DNA from 2 places in the Acidovorax sp. BLS4 genome. Region 1 is predicted to be linked to the other one. Evidence: riboswitches for the same ligand, from Rfam matches in the RefSeq annotation. Region 1 holds a riboswitch; the other holds the start of a gene.

Evidence for each region. Region 1 has a riboswitch for manganese ahead of R1Z03_RS11790 (TMEM165/GDT1 family protein). Riboswitches for the same ligand answer to the same signal wherever they lie in the genome.
Region 2: linked by a shared signal. The riboswitch ahead of mntP (manganese efflux pump MntP) and the one ahead of R1Z03_RS11790 (TMEM165/GDT1 family protein) in region 1 are both predicted to bind manganese.

Annotation. Positions count from the first base shown of each region.
Region 1 is NZ_CP136797.1:2,526,822-2,531,834, reverse strand. Features, by position in the region: gene R1Z03_RS11805 (SDR family oxidoreductase) at 1-342, shown strand, start outside; gene R1Z03_RS11800 (RNA-binding protein) at 469-1,020, opposite strand; gene R1Z03_RS11795 (RNA-binding protein) at 1,271-1,663, opposite strand; yybP-ykoY riboswitch at 1,889-2,084, shown strand; gene R1Z03_RS11790 (TMEM165/GDT1 family protein) at 2,096-2,662, shown strand; gene R1Z03_RS11785 (homoserine O-acetyltransferase) at 2,823-4,022, shown strand; gene metW (methionine biosynthesis protein MetW) at 4,019-4,603, shown strand; gene R1Z03_RS11775 (Cache 3/Cache 2 fusion domain-containing protein) at 4,946-5,013, shown strand, end outside.
Region 2 is NZ_CP136797.1:2,866,390-2,871,402, reverse strand. Features, by position in the region: gene R1Z03_RS13325 (nuclear transport factor 2 family protein) at 1-41, shown strand, start outside; gene R1Z03_RS13320 (sulfatase-like hydrolase/transferase) at 171-1,811, opposite strand; yybP-ykoY riboswitch at 1,925-2,106, shown strand; gene mntP (manganese efflux pump MntP) at 2,123-2,689, shown strand; gene R1Z03_RS13310 (hypothetical protein) at 2,715-3,017, shown strand; gene R1Z03_RS13305 (FAD-binding oxidoreductase) at 3,064-4,371, opposite strand; gene holA (DNA polymerase III subunit delta) at 4,421-5,013, opposite strand, start outside.

The sequences.
Region 1 (5,013 bases):
CACGGCGCCTACTGCGGCAGCAAGGCGGCGGTCATCAGCTACTGCGAAAGCCTGCGGGGCGAATTGCGTTCGTCGGGGGTGCGGGTGGTCACGCTGTGCCCGGGGTACATCGACACCCCGCTCACCCGGCAGAACCGCTACGCCATGCCCTTCTTGATGCAGCCCGGGGACTTTGCCGACCGCGCGTTCGCCGCGATCCGCGCGGGCGCGAGCTACCGCGTCATTCCCTGGCAGATGGGCGTGGTGGCCAAGCTGCTGCGTGTGCTGCCGAACGGGCTTTTCGACCGCCTGCTGTCGGGCCGCCCGAGAAAGCACCGGCAAAAAAGCGGGGCTCCGCACTGACCGGGCACGGGGCCCGCCTCAGGGTTCCAGCCGGCGGCGCCCACAAAAAAGGCCCCTGACAAGGGGCCTTTTTTGTGGGCGCGAGAAGCCTTCACGGATGGGAACGGCCCTCGCTGCGGGAGAGGATCAGTAGCCGCCGTTGCCACCACCACCGTAGCCGCCACCGCCACCACCGCTGCGGCCACCGCCGCCGCCATTGCGCGAACCGGAACCATAGGGGCTGCGGAAACCGCCATCGCCGCGACCGCCGCCGCCGCCATAACCACCGCCGCCGCCTTCGCCACGGCCACCACCACCGTAGCCACCGCCGCCGCCATCACCGCGGCCGCCACCGTAGCCACCGCCACCGCTGCGACCACCACCGCCGCCGCCGTATCCACCGCCGCCACCACCACCGCCGCCAAAACCGCCGCTGCGGGGGGGACGGGGTTCCATGGGTCGCGCCTCGTTCACCACGATGCTGCGGCCGCCCAGGGGCTGGCCGTTCATGCCCTGGATGGCGGCTTGCGCTTCAGGGTCGCTGCCCATCTCGACGAAGCCAAAGCCCTTGGAGCGGCCCGTGTCGCGCTCCATCATGACTTTGGCGCTGATCACGGCTCCGAATTGGCCGAAGGCCTGCTCCAGGTCACTGTCACGCACCGAGTACGGCAAATTGCCGACGTACAGTTTGTTGCCCATCACGGGACTCCTCAAAAACACATTGATAAAGCGATGGAGTCCCGAAAACGCAGCCAGTGAATCACAAAGATGTCCCATGCGCGAAACTGACGGATCCCCGCAAACGTCGACGCGAAAAATATCTCGCCGATGCATTATGGGCCATAAATTCCGCAAAAAAGCAAGGTGCCGGACACGGGCCAAACGCGCTGGCTCAGCCATGAAAAAAGGGCCCCGAAGGACCCTTTTTTGAAATGCTGTCAGCGTGAGCTTAGTAGCTGCTGCGGCCACCGCCGTAGCCACCACCGCCACCACCGCCGCCGAAACCACCGCTGCGGCCGCCACCACCGCCGTAGCCGCCGCCACCGCCATTGCCGCCACCGAAGCCGCCGCCACCGCTGCGGGGGGGACGGGGTTCCATCGGACGGGCTTCGTTGACCACGAGGTCACGGCCGCCGAAGTTTTGGCCATGCGCGCCTTGGATGGCGGCTTGCGCTTCGGCATCGTTGCTCATTTCGACGAAGCCGAAACCCTTGGAGCGGCCGGTGTCACGTTCCATCATGACCTTGGCGCTCACCACGGTGCCGTACTGGCTGAACGTTTGTTGCAGGTCGTCGTCGCGGAAAGAATAGGGCAGGTTGCCCACGTAGAGTTTGTTGCCCATGAAGGACTCCTAAAAAAACAAGAAAACGCGATGGAGCCCGACGCAATCAACAAACCTGTGACGACTTCAAAGACGCGAAACCGACCAATCACCGCTACTTGCGTTCCTGCTTGGCAGAAAGGCAAGGCCCATTATTAACCATCTATTCGGGGTCCAAGCACGAAAATTGGCGCGCCTGCAACGTTTTCGTTGGGTATTTACCCGAAGGCTGGAAGCGCATCGTTACAATCGGCCCGTCTTTGGGGAGTAGCCCGCCCGGCGCACAGACCGCACGGGGGCATGCATCAACAAACTCGGGCCTGCGCGGCCTGTGGTGCATGCGGTTCCATCGGAACTGGGCGAGACCATTGACTGCACACCGATCCCAAAGGCCGGCGTCGGGGTGCAGTCAATGCTCTGCGACCTGTCCGGCCGGACAACTCCCTGCCCCCAATGGAAGCCTTTTTCGTTTCGACCGCCATCGTCGCCCTCGCGGAGATGGGCGACAAGACCCAACTCCTTTCCCTCGTTCTCGCGGCGCGTTTTCGCAAGCCCTGGCCGATCGTGCTCGGCATCCTGGTCGCCACGCTGGCCAACCACGCGCTGGCCGGCGCCGTGGGCGCCTGGGTGACGACCGTCGTGGGCCCGCAGGTGCTGCGCTGGGGTCTCGGGCTGTCGTTCATCGCGATGGCGGTGTGGATGCTCATCCCCGACCGGCTGGACGACGACGCATCGGGCGGCGCGCCGCGCTTTGGCGTGTTCGGCACCACGCTGATCGCGTTCTTCCTGGCCGAGATGGGCGACAAGACCCAGGTCGCCACGGTGATGCTGGCCGCGCGCTACAGCGCCTACTGGTGGGTGGTGGCCGGCACGACCCTGGGCATGATGCTGGCCAACGCGCCCGTGGTCTGGCTGGGCGAGCGCATCACGCGGCGGGTGCCGATCCGCGCGGTGCACATGGTGTCGGCGGTGATCTTCCTCGCGCTGGGGCTGATCGCGCTTTTCGCACCCGCGGCCTGAACGCGCACGGGCCCATGGCCGGCGGGCCCGGGCTTTGGTATAGTGCCCCTCGCGCCGATTTGCATAGCTTGCGGGCGCTTTATAAATACCGCTAAAGACCCGTCCGCCAAGTGACAGACACACCGACCCGGCCTCGTTTTTAGCGACGCCGGGTTTTTTCATGTCCTTCATTGCCACGCCCCAGTCCCTGCATTTCGCCGACGCGCTGCCGCTGCAGGGCGGCGGCGCCATCCGCGACTACACCCTTGCCTTCGAGACCTACGGCACGCTCAACGCCGACCGCTCCAACGCGGTGCTGGTGTGCCATGCGCTGAACGCCTCGCACCACGTGGCGGGCGTGTACGAGGGCCAGCCCAGGAGCGAAGGCTGGTGGAACAACATGATCGGCCCCGGCAAGCCGGTGGACACGAACCGCTTCTTCGTGATCGGCATCAACAACCTGGGCTCGTGCTTCGGCTCGACCGGCCCGATGGACACGCACCCGGACACCGGCGAGGTGTACGGCGCCGACTTCCCCGTGGTCACGGTGGAGGACTGGGTGAACGCGCAGGCCCGCCTGCTGGACCGCATCGGCGTGCAGCAGCTCGCGGCGGTGCTGGGCGGCAGCCTGGGCGGCATGCAGGCGCTGTCGTGGACGCTGCAGTACCCCGAGCGCGTGCGCCATGCGGTGGTGGTGGCCAGCGCCCCCAATCTCACGGCGGAGAACATCGCCTTCAACGAGGTGGCGCGCCGGGCCATCGTGACCGACCCGGATTTCCACGGCGGGCACTTCTACCGGCACGGGGCGATCCCGCAGCGCGGCCTGCGCATCGCGCGGATGATCGGCCACATCACGTACCTGTCGGACGACGTGATGAACGAGAAATTCGGCCGCCAGCTGCGCCAGACGGTGATGGAGGAGACGCTGCCGGCAGGCACCGCCGGCGGTGCGCCGGCCGCCCCAGGCACGCCCGGCGCGGGGCCGGGCTACCGCTACAGCACGCAGGACATCGAGTTCCAGATCGAGAGCTACCTGCGCTACCAGGGCGACAAGTTCAGCGAGTATTTCGACGCCAACACCTACCTGCTGATCACCCGCGCGCTCGATTACTTCGACCCCGCGCTCGCCTACGGCGGCAACCTCACGCTGGCGCTGGCGCGCGCGACGGCCCGGTTCCTGCTGGTGAGCTTCACCACCGACTGGCGCTTTTCGCCCGCGCGCAGCCGCGAGATCGTGAAGGCGCTGCTCGACAACCGCCGCGACGTGAGCTACGCCGAGATCGACGCACCGCACGGCCACGACGCCTTCCTGCTCGACGATGCGCGCTACATGGGCGTCGTCGGCTCGTATTTCGACAGCATCGCCAAGGAGTTCGCATGACCGAGAAAGCCACCATGCATGCGATTTCCCGGCTGGTGCCGCACGGCGCGCGGGTGCTGGACCTGGGCTGCGGCGACGGCGCGATGCTGTCGTACCTGCAGCGCGAGCGCGGCTGCACGGGCTACGGCATCGAGATCGACGACGCCAACGTGCTCGCCTGCGTGCGCCGCGGGGTGAACGTGGTGCAGCTCAACCTGGAGGAGGGGCTGGCGATGTTCGGCGACAACTCGTTCGACCTGGTGCTGCAGATCGACACGCTGCAGCACCTGCGCAACACCGAGGTGATGCTGCGCGAGACGGCCCGCGTGGGCCGCGCGGGCGTGGTGGCGTTTCCCAATTTCGCCCACTGGCCCAACCGGCTGTCGGTGCTGCGCGGGCGCATGCCCGTCACGCGCCGGCTGCCCTACCAGTGGTACGACACGCCCAATATCCGCGTGGGCACGTTCAAGGATTTCGAGGTGCTGGCGCACAAGAACGCCCTGCGCGTGATCGACGCGTTCGGCCTGCAGGACGGGCGCGAGGTGCGCTTCCTGCCGAACGCCCTGGCGGGCACGGCGGTGTTCCACTTCGAGCACGCCTGACGGGCGCGGGGCACGGGGCTGCGTCGGGCGCTGTCCCACGTGCCCAAGCTCCCCCGCACCGGGTCGCCAACACCGTGGAAGTGTCACGAGCACTACAAAACACTCGAACATCCGATTGCTATTATTAATGTAGCAATACGCCCTAGAAAAACATGCCCTGGAGGCATTTTTCGCCCCCGAAATCGCTGCTGCCAAGCAGACTAAATCCCTCAGTACATAGGGTTTTCCCTTAAAGGAATGCCTTCATCCTGCCAAAGTTACGGTTGCTTACGATGGGGGCGGCGTCTTCCGCAGCGCATCCGCCCCGTCTCCCTTCCCTGCGACCGAACCCCAAAAACCGCCATGACTCCACCCGTCCGCACCCGATCGGTCGCCCGCCGCGTCACCCTGCTGGCCCTGTCCCTGGTGGC
Region 2 (5,013 bases), 340 kb from region 1:
AGTTCACCGACACCTTGCTGGTCGATCGTGCGATGGCTTGATTCCGGGCGCGAAAGCGATGCCCCGGTAGATGCTATTAAATTAATAGCTACATGCCCTAGGTATTATTGCGGTGGAGCCCGATTGGGGCATGCATCCAAAAGCCAGAGGCATGCCCGCCTGCGCCGCCCTCACTCCGAGAACGACGGCACCGCCACCGGCAGCGTCGGCGCCACCCAGCGGTAGCGGTCGTCCAGCACGTTGCGCTCCGGCATGGCACCGGCCCAGCCGATGTGCAGCAGATCGGCCAGGGTCCAGGCCGCCCAGTCGGCGCGGAACGGCCGCTGCGCCGTTGCGGCGGACACCGGCTGCGCCGCCGCGCTGCGCCAGATCACCGTGGGAATGCGGTAGCCCGAGGCGGTCGCGGGGCTGTGGCCCGCGCGGTCGCTGCCGTGGCCGACCTCCTGGCCGTGGTCGGACAGATACATCCACGCCCGGGACTCGCCCGGCCGCGCCCCGGCGCGCGCCAGCTGCAGCGTCTCGGACACCACGAAGTCGTGGTACAGCAGGGCCGCGTCGTACTGCTGGCGGTAGCGCCGCACCCAGGCCGAGCGGCCCTGGCCGGCCAGTTGCGCCTCGACCGCGTCCACGTGGTCGTCGAACGGGTTGTCGCCGCTCGGAAAGCGCAGCCGGTAATGCGGGTGCGCGCCCATCAGGTGCACCACGATCAGCTTGCGCTCGGCGGGGTCGTCCAGCGCCTCCTGCACGCAGTCCAGCAGCTCGCCGTCCAGCGAGGCGCCCGCGCGGCCCGGCGTGCGGTTGACCATGTCCACCACGTCGGCCAGGCGCGCATGCTGCTGCTCGATCGCCACATCGTCGTGGTTGCTCATCCACCAGACCTTGTAGCCCGCGGCGCGGGCCAGCGCCAGCACGTGCTGCCCGTCGGCCCGGCCCGGCTGCCCGAAGCCGAAGATGTTGGCCAGTGCCGGCAGCGTGCTGGCATCGACCGACCACGCATGGCGCAGCACGGCCATCTCCCCGCCCAGCACGCGCTGCTGCGCCTCCAGGCGCGGCGTGGTGGAGCGCGCGTAGCCGTACAGGCCCAGGTTGTCGCGGTTGATGCTGTCGGTCACCACCAGCACCACGGTGGACGGGCCGGGGCGCGTGACCGCGGGCGCCGCCTGCCGCGCCCGCTCCAGCAGGGCGCTGCGCTGGCGCTCCTGGTCGGCCCAGCCGCTGCGCAGGCCGTGGACCGCCGCGTTCCAGTGCATCCAGTAGGCGACCGGGTGCAGCCGGCGCCACGGCTTGCTGGCGTAGCCCAGGGCGCTGAGCGCCAGCAGTGCGCACAGCAGCGCCACCAGGCTTCGCGGCCAGCGCACGGCGGTGCGCAGGCCCCGGCGCGCGCTGCGGCCCACCAGCCACGCGGCGACCACCAGCGCCGCCGACCACACGGCCACCGAGCGCCAGTGCATCGACAGGTATTCGGCGCTCTCGCGGCCGGTGGTGTTGGCGGCCGCGCCGAGCACCAGCGTGCTGTCGGGCGCGGCCTGGTAGGCGTCCAGCAGATACGCGCGTGCCACGCCGTCGAGCGCGAAGGCCATGGCCCACAGCCACACGGCGGCGGTGCGCAGCCGGTGCACGGCGTCGCTGCGCACCGGCCAGGCCAGCCACAGCAGGGCGGGCAGGGCCAGCGCCATCAATTGCGCCACGCGGCGGCCATCGTGCCCGAGGGCCACCAGCGCCAGCACCGTGGCGGTGGCCAGGCCCAGGGCGCGCAGCGCCTGCCGCGGCGCGGGCGGCGGGGCCGCTGAAAAGGAGGAGGGGTCTGGCACGTTCGGGATCCGGCACGTCGGGTGGCGCGGATTCTGACAGCGGGCCAAGCCCCCGCACGCGCCAGGGCCGGCACGGCCCCAGGCCGGCAGGGGCTTCTATAATCCGCGCTCCCTTGGGGAGTAGCCGGCTTTCGTGCCATGTCTTTCGAGCGTTGTACGAAGGCGCCTGCGTCAACACACTCGGCATGCTGCATGCCGTGGCGCCGGCAACCGTTGCGGTTGGCGAGACCATCGGCATGCCACCGCGACGAAAGGTCGGGCAGCGGGGGCGTGCCTTTGCGCTCGCCCGGCCGTACAACGACGTCCCCACCATGAATTTCGCCTCCACCGCCTTGCTCGCGCTGGCCATGTCCACCGACGCCTTCGCCGCCGCCGTCGGCAAGGGCAGCACCCTGCAGAAACCCCGCTGGTCCGAAGCCCTGCGCACCGGCGCCATCTTCGGCGTCATCGAGGCCCTCACCCCGATCGCCGGGTGGGCACTGGGCTACGCCGCCTCGGGCTACGTGAAGGAGTGGGACCACTGGATCGCTTTCACGCTGCTGACCATCCTCGGCCTGCGCATGGTGTACGCGGCGTTCCAGGCGCCCGATGCCGAAACCGAAAAACCTGCCCGCCACGGCTTCTGGCTGCTGGCCGTGACCGGCTTTGCCACCAGCATCGATGCGATGGCCGTGGGCGTGGGGCTGGCGTTCCTCGACGTGGGCATCCTGCCCGTGGCGGCCGCGATCGGCCTGGCGACCTTTGCCATGGTCACGATCGGCGTGATGGTCGGCCGGGTGCTGGGAAACATCGCGGGCCGCTGGGCCGAGGCCGTGGGCGGCGTGCTGCTGATCGGCATCGGCTCGGTGATTCTCTACGAGCACCTGACCACGTTCTGATCCCGGCCCGCGCTACCCTTGCCGCATGACCCGTTTTTCCGACACCACCACCGCCCTCGTGCAACTGGCCACGCTGGACTCCGCCCTGGCCCGCTGCCGCGCCCCGGGCGGCAGCGCCACCGAGCTGAGCGCCACGGCCCGCGCGCAGGACGCGCTGCTGGCCGCCCTGCCCCCGCGCTATGCCGAGGTGCTGCACGGCCTGCTCGACCGCCTCGAATCGAGCGCGCTGTTTTCCGAGGAAAGCTGCTCGTTCAGCCAGAAGGACCTGCTGGACAGCCTCCAGCAGTGGGTGGACAAGGCCGGGGACGCGCTGCGCCAGGCGGGCTGACCGGGCCGGCCATCGCGCCCCGTCCACTGCCCCATCCACTGCCCGGTCACCGCTCGGCGCGGCCCGCCCACTTCTCCCGGGCGATGTAGGCGCGCACGCCCAGGCCCAGGAACGGCGCGGGCGGCATGCGCGCAGGGGTGCCCAGCGCCAGGGCGTCGGCGATCAGCGGATGGTCCTGGCCCAGCGCCAGATCGGCCGCGAGCGCGCCCAGCACCGTGTGCTTGACGATGCCCACGCCGTTGCAGCCCGCCACGCCGTGCACGTTGGAAGCAAAGCGCCCCCAGCGCGGCGCGCCGTTGCGCGTGATGGCGATGGCGCCTTCCCAGAAATGCGCGAGCGGCACGTCGGCCAGCTGCGGAAACCGCGCATCGAACACGGCCCGGTGCGCGCGCCGCACGCGCTCGCGCACGGTGGCGGCCACGCGAAAGCGCGGCGCGTATTCGAAGCCCTGGCGCACCAGCAGGCGGTGGTCGTCGGTGTAGCGCAGCGTGGCGCCGGCCACGGCGTTCACCGGCGTCACGCCCCAGCCCTGCGGTGCGCCCAGGCGCTCGCGCTGCGCGGGCGTGAGCGGCGCGCTCAGCGAGCCGAAGGTGGCCAGCGGAAAGGTCTCGCCCTGGAACAGGCCGAGCTGCTGCGCAAAGGCGTTGCTGGCCACGATGAGCTGCGGCGCCTCGATGCGTCCCTGCGTGGTGTGGGCCACCACCGCGTGCGGGGCGATGTCCAGCGCGTGCACGGGCGTGTTCTCGTACAGCGCGACCTGGGCGGGCAGCGCATCGGCCAGGCCCCGGCACAGCGCGGCCGGGTTGAGCAGCACCGTGCCCGGCGTGTACAGCCCGGCGGCGAAGTAGCGCGTGCCCAGGCGCGCGGCGAGCGCATCGCGGTCCAGCCGTTCGTGCGGCTCGCCCAGCGCGCGCAGCTCCTGGGCATGGTGGTCCAGCGTGCGCCCGGCCGCGGGCGACACGGCACAGTGGTACTTGCCCGCGCGGCGCCACTGGCAGTCGATGGCGTGCGCGGCGATGTGCCGCTGCAGGTCGGCCATGCCCGCGGCCAGCAGGCGCTGGTAGTGCGCGGCCTGGCGCAGCTCTTCGAGCGAACTGCCCACGTTGTGCGGCACGTCGATGGCGAAGCCGGAGTTGCGGCCCGAGGCGTTGTCGCCCACCATGCCCGCATCGACCAGCACCACGTGCGCGTGCGGGCGCAGCTCGGCCAGGCGGCGCGCCGCGGCCAGGCCCGCGCACCCGGCGCCCAGCACCAGCCAGTCGGCCCGCACGGGGCCCTGCAGCGCCGGACGCGGCGCGCGCGCCGGCAGGATGGCCGACCAGCCGTTGGTGGCATCGTCGACCGGCAGGCGCAAGGGAGTGGGACGCGGTGTCGGCAAGGCGATCGAAAGGCGCTGCGGGCGCTCAGCGCGCCCCGCAGGCCTTGCACAGCTGCAGCGCCAGCCGCTGCAGCGCCTGCCAGCCATCGGCGGGCCAGTCGGGCGCCTTGAGGCCCTTGACGATGCCGTCCACCGTGTGCGCGGACTGCAGCAGCCGGGCCGCAGCGGCGTCGGAAAAGCGCGGCGCGATGCGCTCGAACAGGCGCTCCTTGGGGCCCCAGATGCGGTTTTCGCGCAGGGCGATGGGCAGGGGCTTGCCGGCGTTGAGCGCGTCCTTCACGCGCTTCAAGGCGCGGATGTCCTCGGCCAGCGCCCAGTGCACCAGCACTTCGGCCTCGCCCTCGGCCTGCAGGCCATCGAGCATGCGCTGCACCCGGGCCACCTGGCCCGAGAGCACCGCCTCGGAGAGCTTGAACACGTCGTAGCGCGCCACGTTGAGCACCGCCGCCTCGACCTGCGCCCACGACAGCTCGCCGGGCGGGTGCAGCAGCGCGAGCTTGGCGATCTCCTGGTGCGCGGCAAGCAGGTTGCCTTCCACGCGGTCGGCGAAGAACTGCAGCGTGCGCTGGCCCTCGTCGCCGCCGGCCACGCGCTGGCCCTGCAGCGACAGGCGCTGGG